Regions from separate parts of the Chryseobacterium sp. RU33C genome, predicted to be linked through region 1. Evidence: riboswitches for the same ligand, from Rfam matches in the RefSeq annotation. Region 1 holds a riboswitch; each other region holds the start of a gene.
The links. Region 1 has a riboswitch for cobalamin ahead of metE (5-methyltetrahydropteroyltriglutamate--homocysteine S-methyltransferase). Riboswitches for the same ligand answer to the same signal wherever they lie in the genome.
Positions count from the first base shown of each region.

Region 2: it holds a riboswitch for cobalamin, as region 1 does, so the genes downstream of both, BW946_RS09320 (TonB-dependent receptor plug domain-containing protein) here and metE (5-methyltetrahydropteroyltriglutamate--homocysteine S-methyltransferase) in region 1, are expected to answer to the same signal.
Region 3: it holds a riboswitch for cobalamin, as region 1 does, so the genes downstream of both, BW946_RS17700 (acyl-CoA thioesterase) here and metE (5-methyltetrahydropteroyltriglutamate--homocysteine S-methyltransferase) in region 1, are expected to answer to the same signal.

Region 1 covers NZ_FTMT01000001.1:294,701-298,991, reverse strand. Annotated here, with positions in the region: gene BW946_RS01300 (hypothetical protein) at 1-178, shown strand, start outside; gene metE (5-methyltetrahydropteroyltriglutamate--homocysteine S-methyltransferase) at 355-2,658, opposite strand; cobalamin riboswitch at 2,832-3,018, opposite strand; gene BW946_RS01290 (Lrp/AsnC family transcriptional regulator) at 3,214-3,675, shown strand; gene BW946_RS01285 (hypothetical protein) at 3,761-4,291, opposite strand, start outside.
Region 2 covers NZ_FTMT01000009.1:6,522-10,812, reverse strand. Annotated here, with positions in the region: gene BW946_RS09330 (cytochrome-c peroxidase) at 1-437, shown strand, start outside; gene BW946_RS09325 (transporter) at 449-1,396, shown strand; cobalamin riboswitch at 1,490-1,676, shown strand; gene BW946_RS09320 (TonB-dependent receptor plug domain-containing protein) at 1,785-3,818, shown strand; gene BW946_RS09315 (YncE family protein) at 3,815-4,291, shown strand, end outside.
Region 3 covers NZ_FTMT01000023.1:46,833-51,123, reverse strand. Annotated here, with positions in the region: gene BW946_RS17710 (HD domain-containing protein) at 1-487, shown strand, start outside; gene BW946_RS17705 (DUF4932 domain-containing protein) at 555-1,928, opposite strand; gene BW946_RS17700 (acyl-CoA thioesterase) at 2,088-2,471, opposite strand; cobalamin riboswitch at 2,586-2,766, opposite strand; gene BW946_RS17695 (hypothetical protein) at 2,801-3,601, opposite strand; gene BW946_RS17690 (ATP-binding cassette domain-containing protein) at 3,632-4,291, opposite strand, start outside.

The DNA.
Region 1 (4,291 bases):
CAGTATTCTGGCTATTGGAAACCTAGATAACAGCGGATATCCCAGAGGCCTTCAGTTTATAAGACTGGGAGTAAAACAGGATAAAATGATGTACGGACTTGCTTCCAACTTTGATCAGTTTAATAACGGAAAAAAGACCCTGAAAAATATCGGGGCATTTGTAAAATATAACTTTTAAAAATGAAGACGTTCCAACTTTTTTTAACTATTAAGATGTTAAGATTATGAAGACAGTTTGCTTAAATTTTAAGTCAGAATGGTTCTTAACTATACTTTAATTATTCAAAATAACAGATCGTGTTATGATTTTCATAGCACGATCTGAATTATTGAATCTAATTATTTTAAATTTTTCTAGACCGCATATTCTACTGAGGCTTCTTTAGCGGCGGCAACCATTGCTATTAAAGCTTTTTCAGTTTCGTCCCAGTGTCTGGTCTTCAGTCCGCAGTCCGGATTTACCCAAAGCTGATTGGCAGGAATTACATTCTGAGCTTTTCTCAGCAGTTCAATCATTTCTTCTTTCGATGGTACTCTTGGTGAATGGATGTCATATACTCCCGGACCAATTTCATTCGGATATTTAAAGTCTGCAAAAGCGTTCAGCAGTTCCATCTGAGAGCGGGAACACTCTATCGTAATCACGTCGGCATCCATATCGGCAATATTTTCAATAATATCATTGAATTCTGAATAGCACATATGCGTATGGATCTGGGTAGCATCTTCCACTCCGCTTGCTGAAATTCTGAAAGCTTCTACAGCCCATTTCAGATAGTCCTGCCAGTCGGTTTTTCTTAATGGAAGACCTTCTCTTATGGCAGGCTCATCAATCTGAATAATTCTGATTCCTGCTTTTTCCAGATCTACCACCTCGTCACGAATAGCCAAAGCAATCTGCTTACATGTTTCTGAGCGGGGCTGGTCATCACGGACAAAAGACCACTGCAAAATGGTAACCGGGCCTGTCAACATTCCTTTCACCCATTTTTCAGTCTGGGATTGGGCATATTGGGACCAATAAACCGTCATCGGAGCCGGGCGGGAAACGTCACCGAAGATCACCGGAGGTTTTACACAGCGGCTTCCGTAGCTTTGTACCCATCCGTTTTTGGTGAATACAAATCCTTCCAACTGTTCTCCGAAGTATTCTACCATGTCGTTACGCTCAAATTCTCCGTGAACCAGTACATCGATACCAATTTCTTCCTGCCAGCAGATTGTTCTCTGAGTTTCCTCTTTCAGTAAAGTATCATACTGTTCTGCGGTCAGTTCCCCTTTTTTGAATTTCGCTCTCCAGCTTCTTACCTCTGTGGTTTGCGGGAATGACCCTATTGTAGTGGTTGGGAATAAAGGAAGCTGCAATACTTCCTGCTGCTTTTTTTTACGGATTTTGAAAGGGTTTATTCTCTGAGCATCTTTTTCAGAAACAGCATTTGCTCTTTGCTTTACCTGGTGATTATGAATAAGAGAAGAAGTTCTTCTGCTTTCAATTGCTTTTTTATTTTCTTCAAATGCTTTAAGAATCTGTTCATTTTCTGTTCCGGAAGCAAGTTCTTTAAGTGTTACGACTTCTTTTACTTTTTGTTTAGCAAAAGCCAGCCAGCTTTTAATTTCCGGGTTAAGATGGGTTTCAAAATCCAGATCACAAGGTGAATGAAGCAATGAACATGATGGAGCGATCAAAATCCTTTCAGATCCTAATTTTTCAACAGCTTTTGTAATGAAAGACAGCGACTTTTCATAATCATTTTTCCAGATATTCCGGCCATCAATTACCCCTAATGAAAGGCTTAAATTTTCCGGAATACTATTCAGAATATCATCCAGTTGTTCAGGATTTCTCACCAGATCAACATGCAATGTATTCACAGGAAGTGAAACGGCAAGTGATGCATTATCTTTTAATCCGTCGAAATAAGTGGCTACAATAAATTTCAGTTTTGGGAATCGTTTTCTGATTTCGGCATACACAAAAAGGTAAGTTTCTTTGGCTTTTTCTGTTAAATCCAAGGCTAAAAAAGGTTCATCAAACTGAATCCATTCCGCACCCTGATCCTGAAGTTTGGTTAAAATCTCCGTATAGACCGGAAGAAGATTTTTCGCCAGATCCAGTTTATCAAATCCTTCTTCTTTTTCTTTTCCCAATAACAGATAAGAAACCAGTCCGATAATCACCGGTTTTGCATTGATTCCCGCTTGTTTTGCTCCTGCAAATTCATTGAAAATTTTATCTGAATTCAGCTTAAACTGTTGGTTATTATAAAATTCCGGAACGATATAGTGATAATTGGTATCGAACCACTTGGTCATTTCCATTGCGGTGATGTCCAGTCCGTCTTTCTGATATCCTCTTGCCATGGCAAAATAAAGATCAAGCTCAGTATTGTTTTTTTTAAGCACTACTTCATGATACCGTGTTGGAATTGCTCCTACTACAAGGCTCATATCCAATACCTGATCATAGTATGAAAAATCATTACACGGGATAAGGTCTATTCCGGCTTCTTTCTGGATATTCCAGTTTTGGGTACAGATAGTTCTTCCGGTGTTCAGAAGCTCTTCCAGAAGGATTTTACCTGACCAATACTGCTCGCAGGCTTTTTTGAGTTCTCTTTTGCTACCAATACGCGGATAGCCAAGGATGTGAGTTTGCATTTTTTTAAACTTTTTAATTAAACTTATTGTGAAAGTCCTTTAAAATGCTTCGTTATGTTTTTGCGGAGGAAATTTCAGGAAATAATGATATAGCAGGCAATGCATTTCCAATTGAGATAAAATACATATCTGATATATCATCTGTATGACCCAAAAGCTTCAGCCCGCGAAAGCATTGTCAATTCAGTAAAGGCAGGTCTCCTGACTTGTAACAGTTTCCGTCATCCTTCCCGTTTTTGGCAGTGGATATGCAAGGACAGAAACTTTTGGCATGTTACTTACAGTTGCGCGACAGCTCGTGATTTGCACACGATTCCCTATTAATCTACCTTAAGTAAAACCTTTCCTGTTTGATGAAGTATCTGCAAAGAACTGTACTTTTACCTCTAACAAAGATTATCAGTAAAAGTTTTTAATTTTGTGTAAAATTAGGAATACCGAATAAAAATACAATTAACAATAAATAATTAAGCAAATTAAACTTTTAAAAATAAAATTAAAAGCATATAATTCTGTAGATTTGACTGTTTTAATCATTTAAAAGAATAATATTCTGTGGAACAACTCGATAATAAGGATTTACAGCTGCTCAGGCTGCTCCAGAAAAATGCAAAATTGACCGTTAAGGAACTTGCAAAAGAAGTGAACCTTTCTACCTCTCCGGTTTTTGAAAGGGTAAAAAGGCTTGAACAGGAAGGTTTTGTCAAAAGGTATGCAGCCATTCTCGATGCTGAAAAACTGAACCGCGGATTTACGGTTTTCTGCCAGATCAAGCTCAAAATTCACGACCGGTCTGTAGGCTATGATTTTGTAAAAGAAATTTTAGAAATTGAAGAAGTTGCCGAATGTTACAATATTTCCGGAGATTTTGATTTCCTTCTGAAAGTTCAGGTAAGAGATATGAAACATTATCAGGATTTTGTATTTAACAAGCTGGGATCTGTAGATTCTATAGGCAGCACTCACAGTACTTTTGTGATGGCTGAGGTAAAAAACAACTATGGATTAACAATATAATTAAATTTATATTAGGGCTTCATTATAAGAATAAAACACCGCCAGATAATGACAGGTCTTATATTGTTTTGAAGCCTCCCTTAGGTTAATTAGCTGCCGGATCAATCATTTCTTCTGTAAGTCCTAATGATTTTAAAAGGTTTTTGCTGTCGAAAAATAATGTTGCATAATGTTTTCCTTTTTTAAAAACCAGTTTTGATCCATCTGGAAATTCACTGTCTGCTGCTAATTTCTGTGTTTTGGCATTGTACTTACTGAACTTCGTTTTACTGTCCTGTAATGTACTTTTATTCAGAACAAGACCAAAAGGAAGTCCCTCAACAATTACAGGTTTATTATCTGAAGCAACAAAAAACATCTCATTCACAGTATTATCTTTTCCCAAGCTGCAATAAAGTTCCAGCCCTGTTTTAATGGGCCATTTGGCATATTTTTCTTCATTGGCATCTTCATAAAAGATGGCTTTTACGTTCAACGCTTTTGAGATTTTATCAGGAGCTTGCGGGAATATAAATTCTGAATTTCTATCCAATAAAGAACCCAAAGCGGCTGTTTTTTGTGAAAATACAGTCACACTTACTACCAGAAAAAGTATGGTTGCAATAAAATTGAATGG
Region 2 (4,291 bases), on a different contig from region 1:
GAAAAGTATCTTTTACCGCTGAAGAAACACAGGGAATGTCCCTTTTCCAGAATAAATGTGCATCATGTCATTCAGGAGAATTATTTACCGATGAGAGCTACCGAAATACAGGAATGTATTATAACGCCCAGTTCGATGACAGAGGAAGATACAGGGTTACTTTAGATTGGAATGACAACATGAAATTCAGAGTTCCCAGCTTAAGAAATGTAGAATATACCGCACCTTATATGCATGACGGAAGATTTTACAGCTTAGAGGCGGTACTTAATTTCTATTCAGACAATGTTGAAAATCATCCAAATCTTGATCCTCTTTTAAAACAGAATGGGCATACTGGTATTCCCATGACGGGTCAGGATAAACAGTATATTATAGCTTTTCTGAAAACACTATCAGATAAGAGTTTTATATCCAATCCAAAATTTGCAGAATAATTTATAGAAACATGAAGAAGATTATAGTAATCATAAGTTTGATCCTGTTGAGTCAGTATCAGGCGAAGACCATTAGAGACAGTGCATATATTGCCCCGGAAACCTTTAGCAGATTCAATTTTGATGATGATTGTGATGCCTGTGGCTGTGCGGCAGGAAACGGCTCTTCCGGCTTTGAATCTTTGCTGAATCCACAGTTTGTCGGAATCAAATACTTTGCCCAGCATTACAAAGCCAAAGAAAACTTATTTGTAAAAGATCTTACGCAGGATCAGTATTTTAATACCCTGCAGCTTTGGGGAAAAATTCCACTGACTAAGAAACTGAGTGTTTACGCAAGTCTGCCATTCCACTTTCATGAAAAGAAAACCATGCAGGGAGATATTAAAATCAATGGAATAGGGGATCTTAATCTGATGGGAATTTACCAGCTGATGAGTTCCAAAGATAATTTCCATCATCTGAGCGGAGGTTTGGGCTTGAAAATTCCTTTAGGGAAATTTGATGAAAAAGGAACATCCGGTGTCAATCCAAGTTTTCAGCTGGGAACCGGAAGCTGGGATTATCAGGCGGCTTTGAATTATAAATTTCAGAAAAATAAAGTTGCCGTATTGGTTAACACAGATTATACAATCAAAACAGAGAATAAGAAAAATTACCGTTTTGGAAACCAGTGGAATTATGCTGCAACAGGTTTTTATCAGGTTGCAGGAAATGAAAAGTCTGTTTTTTCTGTAAAAACGGGAGTTCAGGGAGAAGTATATGCCCAGAATAAGCAATTTGATGAAGCATTGCCTAACACTGCCGGGAGCGCTTTGTACGGAAAACTGGGATTTGAAGCTTCTTATAAAAAGCTGAGCCTGGGAAGTGAAATTATGCTTCCCATGTATACTCATCTGGCAGGAGGAGATATTGAAGCCAAATCAAGATTCAGTATTTTCCTTAATATTGGAATTTAGGGCAAACACCCTCCATAAAACCATGTTAAAGCTCCTTCGGGAGCTTTAATTGTTTATCAATCATGATTTTAATTGGGTATTAGGAATAATTATTTATCTTTGCCGGGATTTGGTGAGCCGTAAAAAGCTCTTAAAAGGGAATCCGGTGAGAATCCGGAACAGACCCGCTGCTGTAAGCTCCGCACCAAAGTTTTTGAAGAATATATCCACTGTTTTTTTAATGGGAAGGATTTCAAAAATGGAGTAAGTCAGAAGACCTGCCAGAAAATAATCGTTTGACGCTTTCGTGGAATAAAGCTTAGGACATCAATGATTCTGTGCAGTGACCGCTGTGCTTTGTCGTTGTATTCTTATACCCATTAGCGTCTTCATTACCCTAAATGAGCTAATGGCGGCAAAACTAACTACTTCTGCAATTTATAAAGCTGTTTTCACCATAATGGTGATCATATCTCAATTTTTGTCTTCTCAAACCAGGAAAAAAGACAGTCTTCAGGAAGAGACCATTAAAGGAATCAATCTATACAAAAAGAATTTTAAAGAAATCCTTCCGGCACAAACCTTACAGGGCGAGCAGCTGGAAAGATTGAACAGTCATTCTGTTGCAGATGCACTGCGGTACTTTTCAGGAGTTCAGATCAAAGATTATGGAGGATTAGGTGGTTTGAAAACCATTAATATCCGAAGTATGGGAAGTCAGCATGTAGGGGTTTTCTATGATGGAATTCAACTGGGTAATGCCCAAAACGGACTGGTGGATTTGGGAAGATATTCCTTGGATGATCTGGAAGAAATATCATTGTATAACGGACAGAAAAGTGAGATTTTCCAACCGGCAAAAGACTTCGGATCTTCAGGATCTATTTATTTACAGCCTAAAACACCTGTATTTAAAGGAAATAGGAAAACCAATCTCGTTATAAGAGCTAAAAGTGCGTCTATTGATCTTTTCAACCCTTCATTCCGATTGGAACAGAAGATTTCAGACAGGGTTTCTGCCAGCTTCAGTGGAGAATTTATGCAGAGTGACGGAATTTATAGATTTCGATATGCCAAGAAATATCCTGATGGACAGCAGGCCTATGATACCATTGCGAAAAGACAGGATTCAGACATCAAAGCAAAACGTTTTGAAACCTCTCTCAACGGAACTTTGAATAACGGAAGCTGGAATATCCGTGGTTACGGTTATATTTCAGACCGTGGAATGCCGGCACCTATTGTGAATGGCCGTTTTGGAGGAAGGGGAGCGAGACTATCTGATGAAAATTATTTCGTACAGGCCAATCTGAGAAAAAAACTGTTCCCGAAATTTGAAACCCAGCTGAAAGCAAAATTTGCTTATGATTATACCCATTTTATGGATACGGTTCGTTCGCAGTCTATTATTCATACCGATAATACCTATATCCAGCGGGAACTCTACCTTTCCTCATCCAATATCTATTCTATTACGCCCAATTGGGATATCAGCCTGAGTGGAGATTTTCAGTACAATAATCTGGATGCCAATCTGGATAACTTTTCTTATCCTACGCGTTACACAACATTGGTAGCATTGGCAACAACCTATCAGTGGAACAGGTTTAAAATTATGGGAAGCCTTTTAGGAACCTTTACATTTGAGGAAGTAAGAAAAAACAAAAGACCGGGAGATGCCAGAGAGTGGACACCTGCCGTATTTATGAGCTATCAGCCGGAGATCATTCCGGAGCTTACCCTCAGAGCATTCTATAAAAGGATTTTCCGGCTTCCAACCTTTAATGATCTCTATTATACCAATATCGGAAATACTTACCTGAAACCGGAATTTACCAATCAGTATGACGTAGGATTTACTTATCAGAAGAATTATAACAACCGTTTCTTTAAAACTTTTTATGCTAAAGTAGACGGTTACTACAATAAAGTACAGGATAAAATTGTAGCCGCTCCAAACGGAAGCATGTTCCGCTGGCTGATGATGAACCTTGGGTTGGTTGAAATCATTGGAGCAGATGTGAATGTACAGACTGAAATGCAGCTGGGAAAAGTAACCCTTCGACCTTTGCTTTCTTATACGTACCAAAGTGCAAGAGATATCAGCGATCCGGAAGATACCTTTTACCGTAATCAGATACCTTACACGCCATGGCACAGTGGGTCTTTCAGTCTGATGGCAGATTATAAAGACTGGAGTTTCAATTACAGTACAATGTATGTGGGAGAAAGATATGATGTGAATCAGGATAATATTCAATACAATTATGTGCAGCCCTGGTATACTCACGATATGTCTGTTCGGAAAAAATTCAACTGGGCCAATCATCAATTCAAAGTAAGCCTTGAGATAAATAATATTTTCAATCAATACTATGATGTGGTCATCAATTATCCGATGCCCGGAAGAAACTTTAAACTTATTCTAAACTTCACCCTATGAGAAAACTAAAATTTTATTTTTTATTTCTTGTATTAGCTTTTCTTACCTCATGCCGTACAGATGATATTATTGTCCGTCAGGAAGTGGTAGAAGGACTTCCCTCAGAAAATACATCCATAAAGGGCTTCTATATGCTGAATGAAGGGAATATGGGCAGTAATAAATGTACCCTGGATTTTTTTGATTACACCAAAGGAACTTATTACCGGAATATTTACGCAGAAATCAATCCGAATGTGGTAAAAGAACTGGGAGATGTAGGAAATGATATTAAAGTGTACGGAAGCAAACTCTATATCGTTGTCAATGTTTCCAATAAAATTGAAGTGCTGGATGCCAAAACGGCGAAACGTATTACTTCTATTCCTCTGCAGAACTGCAGATATCTAGCTTTTAAAAATGGGAAAGCTTATGCCAGCAGCTATGCCGGCCCTGTAGCCATTAATCCCAAGGCTCCTAAAGGAAAAGTAGTG
Region 3 (4,291 bases), on a different contig from region 1:
GGAACATTCCTGGCAGATTATCATTCTTGCCCAGATCCTTTATCCGTATGCTAAAAACCGTGCAGATATTGATTTATTAAGGGTGATAAGAATGCTTTCCATTCATGATCTTGTGGAGATTGAAGCGGGAGATACTTTTATTTTTGATGAAAAAGCAATGGTAGGAAAATTTGAAAGAGAGAAAGCTTCAGCCCAAAAAATCTTTGGAATTCTGGATGAGCCTTTACGTACAGAATTTTTTAACCTGTGGCTTGAGTTTGAAGAAGAGACAACACCGGATGCTATTTTTGCCTGCGGGATCGACAGGATTATGCCGTTTATTTTAAATTCCCATACTACAGGAAAGAGCTGGACGGAAGCAGGAGTAACAGAAAAACAAATCCGAAATATGCTTGAAAATGCTATTAGCAGAGCATCGGATGAAATGGGAGAGGCTTTTGAACTTCTTTTAAACAGAAGTCTGGAAACGGAAAAGGTTTTGAAATAATAAAAAAAAAGACACTGTCCGGTTATTGATTGGGCAGTGTCTTTTTTTATGGATATCTCATGAATTTTTATGAGGCCAGCAATAAATAGTTATCAGGGTTTAATAAAACTCCCTGCTGCGAATAAAATCCAGCCATACTGTTCCATACATAAAACCTCATTTCAAAATTCCTGTAAGTAGTTTCCAGTTTAAATTTCACCTGTTTTCCGTCTTTGGACCACACCGGGTTTTTCACGGTAATTATTGTATTACCGGTTTCTTTTCCATCTACATATTCGAATAATCTCAGTTGAAGAGTCTGTGTTTTTTTCATAGGCTCCGTGAATTGTACCACTATATTGTTGAGATCAGCTTTTTCAAAATCTTTGTTATTGGCATTCACAACGGATGGCTGAGAAATTTTGTTTCCTATTTTCTTCGTCCATTTTAATAATGGGACATATAATTTTTCCAGCTTCTTGTCCTTTTTATAAAGCTCTGCAACCTTTTCAGAAAACAGGTTCTGTGCAATAAATCCACGTCGGATATTCACTTTGTGATAGATCGCAGAAAGGCTGTCTGTTTTTTCCTTTGGAAATTTTTCTTTGATAAATAAATCGTAAACAGCCCATGTCATATATTCATTGAATGAACTGATACCCGGATATCCTGACTTCTTATCCCATTTCGCCAGACTGAAGCTTTCCGTTATCTCCTTTGAATACTGATCTGAAACAGGATTAACATAACCATGATCTATTTCTGAAAATACGGTGTGATTATCCAGAAGTCTTCGGGCAATATTATTTTTTAAATTTCCAAGTATAAGATCTTGTCCGATATCAGGGAAGTCAACGGTTAATGAACTGTTGATGTCTCTATGGCAATTCTGTCCGCCTACCAGAGGAGAAATGGCGATAACATATTTCTTATCTCCTTCATTGGCTGGTCTTGCTGCTATTTTATCCAAAAAAGCATAGGTGTCATTGATGTAATAATACTCTTTGTAGTTCGAGATGATGGTATTATAAAACTGCTGATGATTTTTATAAAAGGTTCTATAATTCGATTTCTTCACAAAATCATTAATTAGTTCCAGGTTTTCATCTACTTCTTTGGGACCAAATGAATTGAATGGGAAATCTCTTTTAAGTAAACCACTTTCATCAAAAGAAAATGCATAGAAATCGGTTCGAAAACCTAAGAATTTTTTCCAGTCTTTTCTGGAATAGTTTACTTTTTTTAATAGGGGATGATCTTTTACAGGCTCAAAATAAGACATGATTTCATCATAATACGGAGGGATTTTCTGAACGTCATATGGATCTGTTTTACCGTATTCTGTGAGTGCTAAAATGATATTTCCCAATTCATAACTTTCCGGGAGTTCAATTTTGACGTCTTTTTGTGCTGTTAGTGATACTGAAAGGATGAGTGTAATGATTAAAATAATTTTTTTCATGTAATATTAGTTCTTCTATAGTTTTAGGAAAAGGGTAAAAAATTTCCTGAGGCCTAAATTAAAGAAAACCTGAATGAATTCCAATCATTATCGTCAATACGTAAATAGATTGTTTTGAATGGAAAAATTTCGGGCGGCCTTTGGCCGCCCGAAATTTATTTATAGTATTTGAATTGGTTTTTTGAATTCATCGATGGCTACAAAAGTAAAATCACCTACAATAGCTTTTTCTCTTTCATAGGAATACATCTGTTCAGTGTAAATTTCAACATTCACTTTCATACTGGTTTTTCCCACGTATGAAACTTTCCCGATCAGTTCCACAATGGTTCCGGCAGGAATAGGTTTTTTAAAATCAATCTTATCACTGCTTACGGTTACCACTCTTTTTCTGGCAAAACGGGTTGCTGTGATAAAAGCTACTTCATCCATCAGCTGCATTGCTGTACCCCCGAAAAGAGTATCATAATGATTGGTAGTGTTAGGGAAAACCGCTTTAAAGATTCTGGTTTCGGATGCTTCAATTCTTTCTTCTGTAGTCATATATCATTATTAATTAAAGCGATAAGAAATGATTGGAAACAACAGAATAATGACAGGAACTTACAGAATTCCTGAAACAATCCATCAGATCAATACAACTTCAAATCGCGAAAGTTACATGTTTAAGAAAAAGGCAGGTCTCCTGACTTGTAACATCATTTATCTCCTTCCCATGCCTCGCACAGTGGATCTTTGATAAAGACTTCAGTTACTTACAGTTGCGCGACAGTCCGTGATTTTCACACGGTTCCCTTTTAATCTGCAGTGATGCAGAACCAATTTCTGTGATGAATAAGCGTAAAAACTTTTCGAATGCAAAAATAATGAATTTATTCCGGATTATGATAAATAATCTGGCTGATTACTCTTCCTTTCTTAATTGTCCACAGGGTAGTATATCTGTTTTCTCCTGAACCATTGATCATATAAAGAAAAATATTATCATTGTCAAGAGATGTTACTCCTACGTTCTCAAAATCCATGGTAGGCTGGAACATATTTTTGATAGCTTCTCTTACAAAAACAGATCCTCTTCCGGGCTGCTGCACTCTGATGGATTTGATTTCGGTCATTCCTTCAGGAAGGTCATTTCCAATTCCCCACGGTTTTACTTTATCAATGGTAAGAATCTTTCCATCCGCATCTTTTTCCTTTTTACGGTATCCTGCATTGGAAGGATAAATATCAATCACCACTTTGCTTCTTTGGGCAGTAGGGATTTTAGAATCCGAATTGTCGGTGAAAATAAGGGATCTTCCATTTTTAGATTTAGATGGAGTATAGGCGGGAAGCTGGTCCACATATGCAATACGCCCTTTATTCACCATACCTTCTTTATCAAGAGTTTCATACCGTACAAAAGGCTTATCGTCATCCTGTTTTTCCGGATATTTGATCCAGATCCATTCTGTTTCTCCCGGAGCCGGTTTTACATAAACAAATACATCTCCTTTGCGCATACGGATCTTGTCTACAATTTTTCGGTAATCGTCTTTATGTACACGTACGTTAGCATATCCTTCCTCAGCTTTTACCACTCCAAAAGGAACTTTTGTCTGTGCCTTTACAAAGGTTATAGATAAGATACTGATAGCGGATAAATAGAATGCTTTGTTTATGAAAGTCATCATGAAATTTTTTTGATCTTCCAAATATATAAATTAAATGCTTTTCGGAAGATAATTATACCGCTGCAGTTCACTTAAATCTTGTATTTGTTTCAGATGACCGTCTGAAAGCAGAAATATACGTTCAGAAATATCCAGAACATCTTTAAAATTATGATCAGAAATAATGAAACCTTTATGTGCTGACTCCCGCAGTATATTTTTCTTTAATTCTTCAGTAACCTTTGGAGAAAGACTATGGAATGGCTCGTCCAGTAAAATAAAATGGGCTTCAGAATAAATAATCATCAGGGTTTCAATAATTCTCTGTTCACCTTTAGAAAGGTTTTTAGGTTTTTCATGGAGGAAAGGCTGTATGAATTCTGAAGTAAAAAGTAGTTCAGTATTCTTTTGATTGCAAAAAAGAGGAATCAGGTTTTTGATTTTTACATACTTGGGTAAAAAGAGATCCTGTGGTAAGTAAGCAATTCTGTTTTTTCTATCGGAAATGGTTTTCAAAATGGTATGATCATATCTTATAAACTGTGTATTACCATGTTCAATCCCGAAGATAATTTTTAGAAGCGTTGATTTTCCGCTACCATTTCTGCCTAATAACCCTGTAATTTGCCCTGTTTCACATCCTATATAAATATCCTGCAGAATTTTTCTTTCATTAAAAGATTTTGTTACACTATCAACATGAAGTTTACT